Regions from separate parts of the Stutzerimonas sp. R40042 genome, predicted to be linked through region 2. Evidence: predicted binding sites of a transcription regulator. Region 2 holds the regulator's gene; each other region holds the start of a gene.

Region 1 (4,963 bases), 2.3 Mb from region 2:
GCCGGCCAAGGTCGAGTACCTCGCGGTGCAGTACCTCAGCCGTGCCTACATAGGTTCCTTCGAGATTGCCCGCGAGCAGCCGGATACCTACCTGGGTCAGGATGAACGCCAGCTGGTGCCGGCCATCGATACACAGCTGGCCGAACTGGACGGCAAGCGTGATCCGACGCTGGCGAAGCTCAAAACGCGCTGGGATTTTCTCAAGGTGGCACTGGAGGACATGAACAGCGCCAGCAACAACTTCAGCACCGCCTCGGGCCGCCCCTTCGCGCCGATCACGGTCGACCGCCACGCGCGCAGCCTCAGCGACCAGTGGATGGCCGCACGGCCCTGACGCGCTTCAGCTACGCGCGGTCGACTCGCGCAGACGCACCGGGCCGACGCGCGCCTCGATGGCGAGGCGCAGCGGCTCGCGCAAACCGAGCATGAAACCGAGTTCCGCCGCAACGAACAGCGGGCCGATGATCAGGCCGGTCAGGTCATCGACGAAGGCCGGCTTGCTCCCCTCGAAATAGTGCCCGACGAACTGAATGATCCAGCCGAGCACGAACATCCCCACGCCCGCGCTCAACCAGAGCGGCGTGCCGGCGCTGGCCAGGCGCGCGCCCAACCACAGGCAGACCAGCAGCACCGCGCTCATAAGCAGGCCATAGCGCCAGTCGAGACGAAGATAGAAGACCGCAGCGGCAAGCGATACCAATGCTGCCGGACTGAGCCAAAAGCCGCCCCACTCGATGGCGGGACGCGAAAGAAGTACGGCCACGGCGAGCACGATCAGCGGGATGCCGATGAAATGGCTGAGCAGATTGCGCGGGTCACGGTGGTAGGCGGCGTATTGCGCCAGGTGATCGGTCAGGCTTTTCATGGTGCTGTCCCAGGCAACGGCGGTCCGCCAAGCTTAGCCGCTGCCTGCGGAGCCGGCCCGGCCAGACGCACGGCTATAGCGCCAAGCTGCAGGACCGAAAGGTTATTCCTCGGGCCGATAGCCCAGGCGTATCCCGCCCCAGTGGCGCCCGCCGACCATGATCGGCACCGACAGATCATGCATCAGCTCACCGGTATCACGACTGTAGGTCTGCAGCAGCACGCGGCGCTGATGGCTACCGCAGCGTCCACCGGTGCGATCGTTGAACAGGCGCTTGCTGCGACTCTTCACCCGGTCGATCTCAGGATTGCCCACCGGCGGCTGGCTGAACGCCCGATTATGGGTCGGCACATAACCTTCCGGAGTCGTGGCGATGGCGTAGACCAGTGACTGATGCCGCCCTAGCAACGGCTCCTGAATGGCCGGCAAGACCTCATCAGCGTAACGGTCGAAGCGCGTCTGGTACTTCACCGGATCGGTATTGGGCAACGCCCGGTAGTTGCGATCGAAGAGGTCTTCGAGGCTGATCCGCCCGGCCTGGACGTCGGCCTCGAAGCGCGCGGCGATGGCCGCTGCGCCTTCGCGGGCCAGGTCATAGATCGCCTGGTGGTAATCGTCCAGCTGCACCTCGGCCAACTGCTCGCTGGCGCTCTCGGCCTGGGCGACCAACCGTTCGGCGGCCTGCTCGAGCTGGCGGGTCTGCTTCTCGCTGTCCAGCGCATCGGCGCGCAGCTGGTCGAGGGCGACGAACTGCCCGGTAAGCCGCTGATGGTTGTCGGCGGTACCGGTGGTGATCTGCTCCACCTGTGATTCGACGCTACCGGCCAGTTCGGCGATGCCGCTGAGCTGTTCGCCGGTCGTGGCGATCTGTTCGGCCGCAACGTCCAGCTCGCTGCCCTGCCGCTGGATGTAACTGACCACCGCTTCGCTCTGCTCACGAATGTCGGTCACCATGCGCCCGACCTCCTCGGTGGCGCTGGATGTGCGCGCCGCCAGGCTGCGAACCTCGTCGGCGACCACGGCGAAGCCACGACCTGCCTCGCCGGCGCGGGCGGCCTCGATGGCGGCATTGAGCGCAAGCAGATTGGTCTGACTGGCGATGGACTGAATCACATCGGTGATCCGACGGATCTCTTCGGTGCGCGCGGACAGGCCATCGATCAGCTCACGGCTGGCATGGGTCTGCGCGCTGAGCTGCTGCATACGCTCGATGGCGCGCTGCAGCTCGGCCTGACCGGCATCGCTGCGCTGGCGCACCGACTGCGCCGCGTCCAGCGTATGACGCGCGCGTTCGGCGCTGTCCTGCTCGGTGGAGGCGATGGCTTGGGCACCATTGGCGATCTCGCTCACCGCCTGTAACTGCGACTGTAGCCGGCTGGCCAGTTGCTCGGCGCTATAGGCCACCTGTGCGGCGGACAGCGCGTTGTGGCAGGTATTGCGCGACAGGTTCTTGCTCAACTTGGTGAATCTCTGGGAAGCATCCCCCTCGGCCGGCGTGCCATCCTGCGCAGCCCGCCCGAGCAGGAACCACGGCAGGAGCGCCGCGAGCAAGAGCAGGACCGCCGTGACCAGCATGGGCGGCGCTAGCCAGTGATGCGCGAACAGCAGTCCGATGATCAGCGCGGCGTGCAACACGATGGCCTGGGGATGGCGTTTGGCAGGGCTCATAGCGGCCTCTTGTTCTTGTCGGGGCGATCCGACGTTGTACCCATACGCTCCGCTAAAGAACAGTAGTGCCTTAGTAGCAACGTGCCGTTATCGGAGGCTCACTCCCGATTTAACGGCCGCTTCGCACTAAACTGAAGGCACCACGCCTGCCACCGGTCAGCATCGCCGGTCTCGGATCACCCCGGCCGATCGGCCGCCGCGAGAGGCAGCGCCAGCTGCACGCGTCGGCGCAACCAGGGGCTCGGCCGGTAGCGCGCCTCGCCGCCATAGCAGAGCTGCATCGCCTCGAGAATGGCGAGGATGCGCGCCGCACCGTAGTGCTCGGCAAACCCCAGCGGCCCCTTCGGGTAGCCCAGCGCCAGGGTAATCGCCCGATCAAGCGTATGCGGATCGGCGATGCCCTTCTGGGCGATCTCGCAGCCCAGGTTGACGATGCTGGCCACGACGCGCTGGCTGACGAACCCCGGCGAATCGTTGATCACCTCCACCGGCACGCCGTCGCCGCCCAGCGCCTGCCGCGCCTGGGCTTCCAGCGCGGGGTCGAGCGCCGGCGTACGCATCAGCACGCGCCGCCGTTCGTGATCGCAGAACAGGTCGTAGGCGATGCAACGCGCCGCCGGCAAACCCAGACGCGCGATCATCGAGCTGGCGTCCTCACCCAACGGCGTGATCAGGCAGATGGCCCGTTCCGACGGCGTCTCGCCCGACTCCAGCTGCGCACCCGTCTGGCCCAGCAAGGCTGCCAGCCAACCGCGCAGCTCGGCGTCCTGGCTGTCCAGCCAGAACGGGCGGTCCACCGAGACTGGCTCGAGGGCCGGCTCCGGCGTTCGCATCTGCTGGCCATTGTCGTAGCGGTAATAGCCCTGGCCGCTCTTGCGCCCGAGCAGACCAGCGGCGACCCGCTGCGCTGCCTGGTAGGACGGCGTATAGCGCGGGTCCTGGTAGAACTGCTGGTACACCGACTCCATCACGGCGTGAGAGATGTCCAGGCCAGTGAGGTCGAACAGCTCGAACGGCCCCATGCGAAAGCCCGGGCCGTCGCGCAGGATGCGGTCGATCTGCTCGGCATCAGCGATGCCCTCGGCGAGGATGCGCTGCGCCTCAGTGCTGTAGGCGCGACCGGCATGGTTGACCAGAAAACCGGGCGTATCCGGCGTGATCGCAGGGAAATGCCCGGCCTCTTCGGCCAGCTTGACCAGCCGCTCGATCACCTGCGGATCGCTGCGCTCGCCGCGTACCACTTCCACCAGCTTCATCAACGGCACCGGGTTGAAGAAGTGAAAACCCGCTACCCGCTGCGGGCGGCGGCAGGCCGCGGCGATCCGCGTGACCGACAGCGACGAGGTATTGGTCGCCAGCACCGCGTCCTCGGCGACCAGCGCCTCCAGCTCGACGAACAGCGCCTGCTTGGCCTCGAGGTTCTCGACGATGGCCTCGATCAGCAGGTCGCAACCGGCCAGCTCCTGCAACGTCGACGCCGGCCGCATCCGCGCCAGGGCGGCATCGAGTTCTTCGGCGCTCAGGCGGCCCTTGGCCAGACTGCGCTCCAGCAGCTCGCGATTGAAACGCAGCGCCTCGGCGACCGACTCGCCTCGCGCGTCGTAGAGCCACACCTGCTTGCCAGCGCTGGCAAACAGCTGAGCGATGCCCCGCCCCATGGCGCCGGCACCGATGATTCCGATACGGTCGAACATCCCAAGCCCCTCCTCACACGCCGCACATTCCGCAATGCGGAATAACATTCCGCCAGATTGACCAGCAGGCTAAAGACTGCCACTCTGCGGCGCAACCTCCTACCGATACGCCCTTATGTCCGAGCATTCACGCCAGCAGGTCGAAGCCTCCATAACCGGCTTCTTTCAGGATCTCGGCTGCCGCCTGACCGAGTACGGCCCCGAGCGGGTGGTGATCGAACTGCTGCTGCAGCCACGCCACCTGAACAACGCCGGCAACCTGCACGGCGGCGTCAGCGCAACCCTGCTCGACGTGGCGATGGGCCTGTGCGGCACCTGGACCGAGCAGGCGGACCAGCGCCGCGTGGCGACCACTCTGTCGATGAACGTCAATTTCAGCGCACCGGCGCCAGCCGGCAGCCGCATCCGCGCGGTGGCACGCTGCCGGTCCTCCGGGCACAAGGTATTCATGGCCAGCTGCGACCTGCTGGACGAGGAAGATCGCCTGCTGGCCTTCGGTGAAGGCGTCTACCAGCGCGGCAAGCTGCGCAGCGAGCTGCCCTGACCGATGCTCGCCCTGCTGCCCCTAGCGCTCGCCTGCGAGCTGTTCGCGCTGGTCTCCCGCCTGCAATGGCCGAGTGTGATCAGCGGCGCCCTGCTGATGCTGTTCTTCGTCTGGCATTGGCGCTCGCTGATGCCCTACCCGCGCCGGTTGGGGCTGGTCACGCTCGCTCTGCTCGCCTACTGGCTGTTGCTC
Region 2 (4,963 bases):
GCCTATATGGCGCAGGCGATCAAGGTCAGCAAGCAGGAGCCGCTGGAAGAGGGCGGAGTGATTGCGCTGGTCGGCCCGGCCGGTGTTGGCAAGACCACCACCCTGGCCAAGCTCGCGGCCCGTTACGTACTCAAGTACGGCGCACAGAACATCGCCGTGGCGAGCATGGACAACTACCGGATCGGCGCGCAGGAGCAGCTCAAGACGCTTGGGCGTATCCTCGACGTACCGGTGCTGCAGATCGACCCGAGCCAGCCATTGAGCAAGACGCTGGCGCCGCTGGCCCGCAAGCGCGTGATCCTGATCGACACCGCCGGCCTGCCGGCCAGCGATCCGACCTTGCGCAAGCAGCTCGAAGCGCTGTCGGATCGCGGTGTGAAATCCAAGAACTATCTGGTGTTGGCGGCGACCAGCCAGAGTCAGGTACTCAAGGCGGCATGGCACAACTATCGTCGCTGCGGCCTGGCGGGTTGTATCCTGACCAAGCTGGACGAGGCAGGCAGCCTCGGCGATGTGCTCGGTCTCACGATCAGCCAGCATTTGCCGATAGCCTACCTCGCCGATGGCCCGCGGATTCCGGATGACCTGCATCTGCCCCGTAGCCACCAGCTGGTCAGCCGTGCGGTAAGCCTGCAATCAGGCGAGGAGCCGAGCGAAGAGGCCATGGCGGACATGTTCGCCGGGTTGTACAACGGCTCGTCACGGCGGGCCGGATGATCAAGCGAGTGCGGTACCAGAATGAACCAGATGCGTGCCATGCGGGCGCATCGCCGGCCGTATGGCCCCAGCAAGATATAGGCGTGTGAACATGGGTATGCATCCCGTACAGGTGATTGCGGTGACCGGCGGCAAGGGTGGCGTCGGCAAGACCAACGTGTCGGTCAATCTGGCGCTGGCGCTGGCCGATCTGGGCCGGCGTGTGGTGTTGCTCGACGCCGACCTGGGTCTGGCCAACGTCGACGTCCTGCTTGGCCTGACCAGCAAGCGAACCCTGGCCGATGTGATCGCCGGTGAGTGCGATCTGCGCGATGTGCTGATTCAGGGCCCCGGCGGTATCCGTATCGTGCCCGCGGCATCCGGGACGCAGAGCATGGTACAGCTGTCGTCCCTGCAGCATGCCGGTCTGATCCAGGCATTCAGTGAGCTGGGCGATGAGCTGGACGTGCTGATCATCGATACCGCGGCCGGTATTGGTGATTCGGTGGTCAGCTTCGTGCGTGCCGCGCAGGAAGTGCTGCTGGTCGTCACAGATGAACCCACGTCCATCACCGATGCCTATGCTCTGATCAAATTGCTCAACCGTGACTACGGCATCAGTCGTTTCCGGGTGTTGGCCAACATGGCGCATGCACCCCAGGAAGGTCGCAACCTGTTCGCCAAGCTGACCAAGGTCACCGAGCGTTTTCTCGATGTGGCGCTGCAGTATGTCGGCGCCGTGCCCTACGACGAGGCCGTACGCAAGGCGGTACAAAAGCAGCGTGCCGTCTATGAAGCCTATCCGCGCTCCAAATGCGCGCTGGCCTTCAAGGCCATTGCGCAGAAGATCGATACCTGGCCGTTGCCCGCTACCCCGCGCGGCCATCTCGAATTCTTCGTCGAGCGCCTCATCAGTCCCGCTTCAGAAAGCCACGAATGACAGGTGCCGGATCCGCTATGTATTACAGCAAGGCTCAGGCAAAGGATGCTCAATATCGCCTGATCGATCAGTACGCGCCGTTGGTCAAGCGTATCGCTTACCACCTTCTGGCGCGTCTGCCTGCGAGTGTGCAGGTGGACGACCTGATCCAGGCTGGAATGATCGGACTGCTGGAAGCAGCGAAGAAGTACGACGCCGGCAAGGGCGCCAGTTTTGAAACCTACGCCGGCATCCGCATCCGCGGCACCATGCTCGACGAGGTGCGCAAGGGCGATTGGGCGCCACGCTCGGTGCATCGCAACTCGCGCATGGTCAGCGAGGCGATCCGCGCCATCGAAGCGAAAACCGGTCGTGACGCTAAAGATCATGAAGTTGCGGCCGAACTTAAGCTTAGTCTCGATGAGTATTACAGCATCCTCGGCGATACCCTCGGCAGCCGACTGTTCAGCTTCGACGACCTGCTGCAGGAAGGCGAGCATGGCGAGCTGCAGGAGGATGCCGGCAGCACGCACCCCGAGCCTTTCCGCGATCTGGAGGACGAACGTTTCCAGTTGGCGCTGGCAGAAGCCATCGCCAACCTGCCGGAGCGCGAGAAGCTGGTGCTGTCGTTGTATTACGACGAAGAGCTGAACTTGAAGGAAATCGGTCAGGTGCTGGGAGTCAGCGAGTCGCGTGTGAGCCAGTTGCATAGCCAGTGTGCGGCGCGCCTGCGTGCGCGCCTCGGTGAATGGCGCGCCAATTGACGATTGTTTGCGGTATGACGTGCTCGGTTTGCTGAGGCATTTTGGGACTTACGGAGGTCGACTTGGACAAGAACATGAAAATCCTCATCGTCGATGACTTCTCGACGATGAGACGAATCATCAAGAACCTCTTGCGTGACCTGGGGTTCACCAACACCGCCGAAGCGGACGATGGCACCACCGCGCTGCCGATGCTCAAGAGCGGCAGCTTCGACTTTCTCGTCACCGACTGGAACATGCCGGGCATGAGCGGTATCGATCTGCTGCGTACCGTGCGTGCCGACGAGCGCCTCAAGCACCTGCCGGTGCTGATGGTCACTGCCGAAGCCAAGCGCGACCAGATCATCGAGGCGGCACAGGCCGGCGTAAACGGCTATGTGGTCAAGCCTTTCACTGCCCAGGTGCTCAAGGAGAAGATCGAGAAGATCTTCGAGCGCGTCAACGGCTGAAGCAGCAACGCCGCGAGGGCACTATGACGCAAGCAGATCAGAGCCTGGCAGAGTTCGAAGCGACTCTGAAGGCCAACGCCCCTAAGTTGATTGAAAGCCTGCAGCAGGGCCGCTTCGATGAAGCGACGCAGATGTTCAATGAACTCAGCCAGGCGCGTAATCACAGTCTCTATCAGGAAGTCGGCAAGCTCACCCGCGAGCTGCACAACGCCATCGTCAAACTCGAGATGGATACCTGTGCCACTGGCGGCGATCCGTCACCGATCACCGACGCGACCGATCGCCTGTCCTATGTGGTGGAGATGACCGAGAAGGCCGCCAACCGCACCATGGATCTGGTGGAGGAATCGGCGCCGCTGGTCAACTACGTTAGCTACGAGGCCCAGAGCCTGACGGCCGACTGGCAGCGATTCATGCGCCGCGAAATGGATGCTGAACAGTTCCGTGGGCTGGTCAAGCGCATCGACCAGTACCTCAAGCGCAGCATGAACGATGGTAGCCAGCTGTCGCAGAACCTCAGCGAAATCATGCTGGCCCAAGATTTCCAGGACCTGACCGGCCAGGTCATCAAGCGTGTCACCCGACTGATCACCGAGCTTGAAAGCAATCTGCTCAATCTCGTCCTGATGGCGGGGCAGGTCGACCGCGTGGCTGGCATCCAGCACGACCGTGATGCCATGCGCGCCGAGCAAGAGAAGAAAAAACAAGAAAAATCGCCTTCCAATGGTGAAGGTCCGCAGATGCATGCCGATATGCGTGAAGACGTCGTTTCCGGCCAGGACGATGTCGATGATCTGCTTTCAAGCCTGGGCTTTTAGGGGAAGTGAATATGAGCTTCGACGCCGATGAAGAAATTCTCCAGGACTTCCTGGTAGAGGCCGGCGAGATTCTCGAACTATTGTCCGAGCAACTCGTGGAGCTGGAAAGCAGCCCCGATGACATGGCGTTGCTCAATGCGATTTTTCGCGGGTTCCATACGGTCAAGGGCGGTGCGGGCTTTCTTCAGCTTCATGAGCTGGTGGAATGCTGCCACATTGCCGAAAACGTCTTCGACATCCTGCGCAAGGGTGAGCGTCGAGTCGATTCCGAACTGATGGACGTCGTTCTGCAGGCGCTCGACGCCGTGAACGCGATGTTCAGCCAGGTCCGTGAACGCGTCGAACCTACTCCTGCCTCGCCGGAACTGCTGGCCGCATTGGCCCGTCTGGCCGAGCCTGCATCCGACGACGAAGCACCTGCCGCCGCAGCGCCCCAGGCGATCGCCGAGCCTGTGAGCGAAGGCGCCGACAGCGATTTCGAGCAGCTGCTGGATGCGATCGAACCGCCCGCTGTCGAGCCGCTGGCATCCGCCGATACAGGCACCGTGGCTGACGAAATCACCGATGATGAGTTCGAGTCGTTGCTCGATCAGTTGCATGGCAAGGGCAAGTTCGAGCCGGCAACCACCGCAGCGACCACGCCGGCGGCTGCCGAGCCTGCGATTGCTAGTAGCGGGGCAGGCGCAAGCGACGAGATCACCGATGACGAGTTCGAAGCACTGCTCGATCAGCTGCACGGCAAGGGCAAATTCGAGCCGGCAACCACCGCAGCGCCCACGCCGGCGGCTGCCGAACCTGCAACGGCCAGTAGTGGGGCAGGTGCAAGCGACGAGATCACCGATGACGAGTTCGAAGCGTTGCTCGATCAGCTGCATGGCAAAGGCAAGTTCGAACCCCCAGTGGTCGGCGCCAGCCCGGTCGGCGTCAGCGAATCCGCCGCGGCTGCATCGGTAGAAAAGGCACCGACCAAACCGACTCCCGCCAAGGCTGAGCCGGCTCGTCCGGCTGCTGCCAAGCCGGTGGCTGGCGCAGCGAGCAAGCCCGCCGCGCCAGCCGCGGCCGAGAAGGCTCCGGCCGAGGCCGAGACCACGGTGCGCGTCGATACCGCGCGGCTGGACGAGATCATGAACATGGTCGGCGAGCTGGTGCTGGTGCGTAACCGTCTGGTGCGCTTGGGCTCCAATAGCGGCGACGAGGCAATGGCCAAGGCCGTTTCCAACCTCGACGTGGTCACCGCCGACCTGCAGAGCGCGGTGATGAAGACCCGCATGCAGCCGATCAAGAAGGTGTTCGGCCGTTTCCCGCGGCTGGTACGCG
Region 3 (4,963 bases), 370 kb from region 2:
CGCCCGGTGCGGTGCGATCCAGCCCGCCGATCAGCAGCAAGGTCGGCGTCCTGATCCGCGAAAACTCATGGATCACCGGCTGGGTGAAAACCATTTCCGAGGTCTGTGCCTGGTTCCAGGCGACCTGTTCCTTGCCGTCCCCGGCATACATTCCGGCGAGCATGCCGACCCAACGGTTGTACTCCGGCTTCCAGCTGCCGTTGTAGTAGAACTTCTGCTGGTAGGCCTTGATGCTGTCGAAGTCGGTCTTCAGTTCCGACTGGTAGAGCTGATCGATCGAGGCGTACGGCACGCCTTCAACCTGCCAGTCTTCCAGACCAATGGGGTTGACCAGCACCAGCTGCTCGACTCGCTGTGGGTAGTTCAGTGCCAGTCGCGCGGCCAGCATGCCGCCCATGGAATGGCCGATTACTGTGACCTGCTCGATGTCTTCCTGCTCCAACAGCGCCTGGGTGTTGTGCGCCAGCTGGGCGAAGCTGAACTGGTAACCCTCGGGCTTGCTCGAGCTGCAGAAACCGACCTGATCGGGAGCGATCACCCGGTAACCGGCCTGGCTGAGCACCTCGATGGTGCGCTCCCAGGTCGCCCCGCAGAAGTTCTTGCCATGCAGCAACAGCGCCGTGCGGCCGTTCGCCTTGCCCTGCGGCTCGACGTCCATGAAGGCCATTTCCAGCGCCTTGCCTTGGGACTCGAAACGGTAGTGCTTGAGCGGGTGCGGATAGCTGAAGCCTTCCAGCTGCGGGCCGTATGCGGTTCGGCTTTCGGCCAGCAGCGGCAGGCTCAGGGTTAGACCGGCGGCAAGCGCCATGGCGGACACGGCTGTTTTCACGCGCGACTCCTGTTCGGTACGAATCGGGAAACTCCGTACATAGGAATGCATTCGTGCAGCCGGGTTCGCGGTCGGATTGCGACAATGCATGTCCCGACCGCGTCAGCCCATCTCTTCGCTTACAGACGGAAGCGCCCGACCAGCTGGTTGAGCTGCGTCGCCAGGCGCGCCAGCTCGTCGCTGGCCACCGAGGTCTGCTGCGCGCCGGTGGCGCTCTGTTCGGAGATGTCGCGGATGGCCACCAGGTTGCGGTCCACCTCGCGCGCGACCTGCGCCTGCTCCTCGGCGGCACTGGCGATCACCAGGTTCATCTCGTTGATCTGCCCGACCCGCTCGGCGATCAGCCCCAGCGCCTGGTCGGCCTCACCCGCCATACGCTGGCTGCGCGCGGCAAACTCGCTGCTCTGCTGCATGTCGCGCACCGACTCCTCAGTAGCACCCTGAATGGCGCCGATCATGCGTTCGATCTCCTGGGTCGAGCTCTGCGTGCGCTGGGCGAGGTTGCGCACCTCGTCGGCGACCACCGCGAATCCGCGTCCGGCCTCTCCGGCCCGCGCCGCCTCGATGGCAGCGTTGAGTGCGAGCAGGTTGGTCTGGTCGGCGATCGCACGAATCACATCCACCACCTGCCCGATGCTCGCCGCCTCTTCGGCCAGATGGGTCACGGTCGCTGCGGTCTGCTGCAGCTTGTCACTCAACTGGTCGATGGTCTGCCGCGTGGCGGTGACCTGCCGGCGTCCGTCGTCGGCGACTGACTCGGCATCGCGCGAGGCATCGGAGGTGCGATTGGCGTTGCCGGCCACTTCGTCGACCGCCGCGGACATCTCGGTGACCGCAGTGGCAGCCATCTGCACTTCCTCGTTCTGCTGATGGATGCCCTGGGCGGTGTGCTGGGTGACCGCGTGCAGCTCCTCGGCGGCTGATGCCAGTTGAGTCGCCGAGCCCTGGATGTCCTGCAGCGTATCGCGCAGGGTCTGCTGCATCTGGCGGATCGACCGCTGCACCTCGGTGATTTCGTCACGCCCGCGGCACTCGATGGCGCGGCTCAGATCGCCCGCGGCCACCGAGGCCGCCGCCTGCTTCAGCTCATCCAGTGGCCGGCTGATGCTGCGCAGCATGACCGTCGCGAACAGTCCACCACCTACCAGCAGCGCCAGCAACAGGCCGATATTTAGCAGGCGATTGCGCTGATAAAGCGCCTGCGCCTGCTCATACTCGGCCTTGGCCTCGCCGAGCTGCAGTTCGATCAGCTGGTTGAAGCCTTCGGAGATAGGGTCGATCAACGGGTACAGGTCGTTGATGACGAATGCCGCCAGGCGTTTCTCACTGTGGCGGTCCAACGTACGCTCGAGAGCATCGAGCGGCTCGTCCGCAGCCTTCATCAGCGTCTCGATACGCGAGGCAATCTGCCGCTCGGCATCGACCAGCCGAGTGTTCATGTAGGCGCTCCACAGGCGGCTGATCTCTGCACGCGCGCTGCGCACCTCGTCCCGTGCCTGCGGGTAGCTGAGCATGCCACTGCGGGTCTTGTGCGTGGTATCGACGATCTTCACCGCGTACAGATCGGCGATGAGCTTGAGATCGCGCAGCGGCACCACGCGATCCAGGTACACGGTGTTGAGACCGGCGACGCTGCGCTGCTGCGCGTTCAGCCCGGTCAGGCCGATGACCAGGCAGGCCGCGAGCATGGCCCCGACCAGCATCAGCAGGCGGGCTCGGATAGTCAGTTGCTGCATCATTCGTTCTTTTCCATATGGCGTGCCGTCCGATGGATCGGCAATTGGCAAAGGCATGAGGTTCGAATCGGCAGGCCAGACGACAGGCCGTGCCGCATGGTCCTGTTGCAGGACGCGTATCCAAGAGACGGAGCAGATGCGTGGCGAATTGTTGTTGAGCCCCCGCAGGTGCCGGCGGCCATCAAGGCCATATGCCAGCAAGCGAACTGCTATCGGCCGAGGACTTCCCGGCTTTAGCGAAAAGATCGTCGCAATAGGCATGCCAGAGCGGCCGGCGTGTCACGACAAGCGGAACTTTCGCGCCCGTGGTCGGCCGCCTCGGTCTTTTCCCAAATCGCCGTGGCATCAGCAGGACAGAAGTCCGCGCGACCGCACCGCCAGCGAATCAGCAGGCGCATGCGACTAATGGCGCAGCGCAGACTGTGCGCTGCCACACATCGTCCGGATGAGCAGGTGATACCTTCGCGCCCGACATTTTTCCAGCAAGGGATCTTTCGTGAAAACGCTCATCCGGACCGCCGCCCTGGCGCTGACCACTCTCGCCACCGGCCATGTGCTGGCCGACGCACAGCCGTCGCGCAACCTGGCCGAAGCGGTGAAGAATTTCTCCGACTACAACTCGCGCCTCGAACAGGCTCTGGCGCAGGGCCAGACGCCGGAAAACATGGCGCACATCCACGAGCTGACCTACACGTTGAAAGCGGCCCTGGAAAAGATCGTCGAGGAAATGGATGGCCTGAACGACACGCTGGAAGAGATCCACATCGCCTCGGAAGCCGAGAATGCCGACGACCTGAAGAGCTACGGCGCGGACTACCTGAAGACCGCGCGGACGGTGATCAAGTAACCGAGCTCATTCCGTCGCCCGTTACGCCGGGCGATCAGCGCTCGACCGGCACGATATCGAAGCCGATGCGGTTGTCGCTGATGACGCGGTATTCCAGCACCTCCCCCGCCTGCACCTGCGCCAGCTTCTCGCGGCGCAGGCTGAGCTTGCCGCACAGGGTGTCATCCAGCGGATCGGTGCCGATGCTGACGATCCGCGCACCGGCCGGCACCTGGAAGCGCACCATCTCACCGACATGAATGCGAGCCGCCAGCTGGCGATCGATCAGCACGGCGATGTAGCAACCGCCACCACGCAGGCCGAAGTCCCGCGTCACCACCACCTCGCCGGCGTTTTCCAGCGGCTGCTGGTAGGCCAGTACCCGCTCGGCCGGTACCGGCTCGATGTCCTCGGCGTCGGGCTGCCAGGACGAGCAGCCGACCAGCGAAAGCAGTGCGGTGAAGACAAGCAACGGGCGCATGTGAACTCCTTGTTCGGAAGACGAAGCGGCGAGCCGGACGATCGAGCATGCCAGAGCGGCGGATGATTGCTAGAGTCAGACCCCAGTTTCGTATCGATGACGGCAGGCGCAACGTGAATAACCCGGACGACGATCAACCCCGCTTCTGGCGCGACCCGGCCCTGCCGTTCCTCGAAGCGCGCGCCGTCGCCGACGGGCGCAAGGTCTGCTATGCGCCGCACTGTCACGAGACCTTCTCCATCGGCGCGATCACCGCCGGCGCCAGCACCTACTTCAACGGCGACGCCCGTGAACGGGTCGTCCGCGGCACCCTGGTCTTGATTAACCCGCAGACCGTGCATGCCTGCAACCCCATCGACGGCCAGCCCTGGTCGTACCTGATGTTCTATGTCGACAGCCGCTGGCTGGGCGCCCTGCAACACGAGCTGGGTGCGAGTCCCGACGGGACGTTCGTGCCGTACGGCCCCATCCAGAGCACCGACCCACTGCTTTTCAGCGCGCTGAGGCAACTTCACGCCACCTTGCTCGATCCGCGCGCCGACACGTTGCACAAGCAAAGTGCAGCGGTCGAATACTTCACCCTGCTGCAGCAGACCCTGGCTCCGTCTGTCGCCGGGCGCGGCATAGAGCCGATCGAGCAGCTGCGACGGGCGGCCGACTACATCGCCGAGCACTGCACCCGCGCGTTGCGGCTGGAAGACATCTGCCAGGCCGCCGGGCTGTCGCCGTCCTACCTGATTCGTACCTTCCGCCAGCACTACGGCATGACGCCGCATGCCTACCTGCTCAACCGTCGAATCCAGCGCAGCCAGCACTGGCTGCGCCAGGGCCGAGACCTGGCCGAAGTGGCGCTGGCCGCCGGTTTCGCCGATCAGGCGCATTTCCAGCGCACCTTCAAGCGCCAGCTCGCGGCAACCCCCGGCCAATACCGCGACCGCCCGGCGTCATCGGCGCGCCGCTAGCCGACCATGAGATACAGCGCGCTGCCGACCAGCAGCACGGCCATTGACCGGTTCAGCCAGCGCACTCGCTGCGGCTCCTGCAGATAGCGCGCGAGAAAGGCACCGGCGCCGGCCCAGCAGGCGATCGAG

What was found. Region 2 encodes FliA, which starts transcription of late flagellar genes. Its sites were predicted from a motif close to CTAAAGTTTNNNNNNNNNNNGCCGNTAA; they were not measured.
Region 1: the regulator FliA is predicted to act here: its motif matches at 2,643-2,670, upstream of OUY36_RS02800 (methyl-accepting chemotaxis protein).
Region 3: the regulator FliA is predicted to act here: its motif matches at 2,775-2,802, upstream of OUY36_RS15645 (methyl-accepting chemotaxis protein).

What each region holds. Positions count from the first base shown of each region.
Region 1 covers NZ_CP113258.1:621,400-626,362, reverse strand. Annotated here, with positions in the region: gene OUY36_RS02810 (hypothetical protein) at 1-334, shown strand, start outside; gene OUY36_RS02805 (Mpo1 family 2-hydroxy fatty acid dioxygenase) at 341-865, opposite strand; gene OUY36_RS02800 (methyl-accepting chemotaxis protein) at 968-2,533, opposite strand; gene OUY36_RS02795 (3-hydroxyacyl-CoA dehydrogenase) at 2,710-4,227, opposite strand; gene OUY36_RS02790 (PaaI family thioesterase) at 4,343-4,771, shown strand; gene OUY36_RS02785 (hypothetical protein) at 4,775-4,963, shown strand, end outside.
Region 2 covers NZ_CP113258.1:2,931,924-2,936,886, reverse strand. Annotated here, with positions in the region: gene flhF (flagellar biosynthesis protein FlhF) at 1-717, shown strand, start outside; gene fleN (flagellar synthesis regulator FleN) at 809-1,636, shown strand; gene fliA (RNA polymerase sigma factor FliA) at 1,654-2,379, shown strand; gene OUY36_RS13785 (chemotaxis response regulator CheY) at 2,454-2,828, shown strand; gene OUY36_RS13780 (protein phosphatase CheZ) at 2,852-3,646, shown strand; gene OUY36_RS13775 (chemotaxis protein CheA) at 3,658-4,963, shown strand, end outside.
Region 3 covers NZ_CP113258.1:3,304,560-3,309,522, forward strand. Annotated here, with positions in the region: gene OUY36_RS15640 (alpha/beta fold hydrolase) at 1-829, opposite strand, end outside; gene OUY36_RS15645 (methyl-accepting chemotaxis protein) at 949-2,568, opposite strand; gene OUY36_RS15650 (DUF6746 family protein) at 3,062-3,412, shown strand; gene OUY36_RS15655 (3-isopropylmalate dehydratase) at 3,447-3,872, opposite strand; gene OUY36_RS15660 (AraC family transcriptional regulator) at 3,986-4,834, shown strand; gene OUY36_RS15665 (LysE family translocator) at 4,831-4,963, opposite strand, start outside.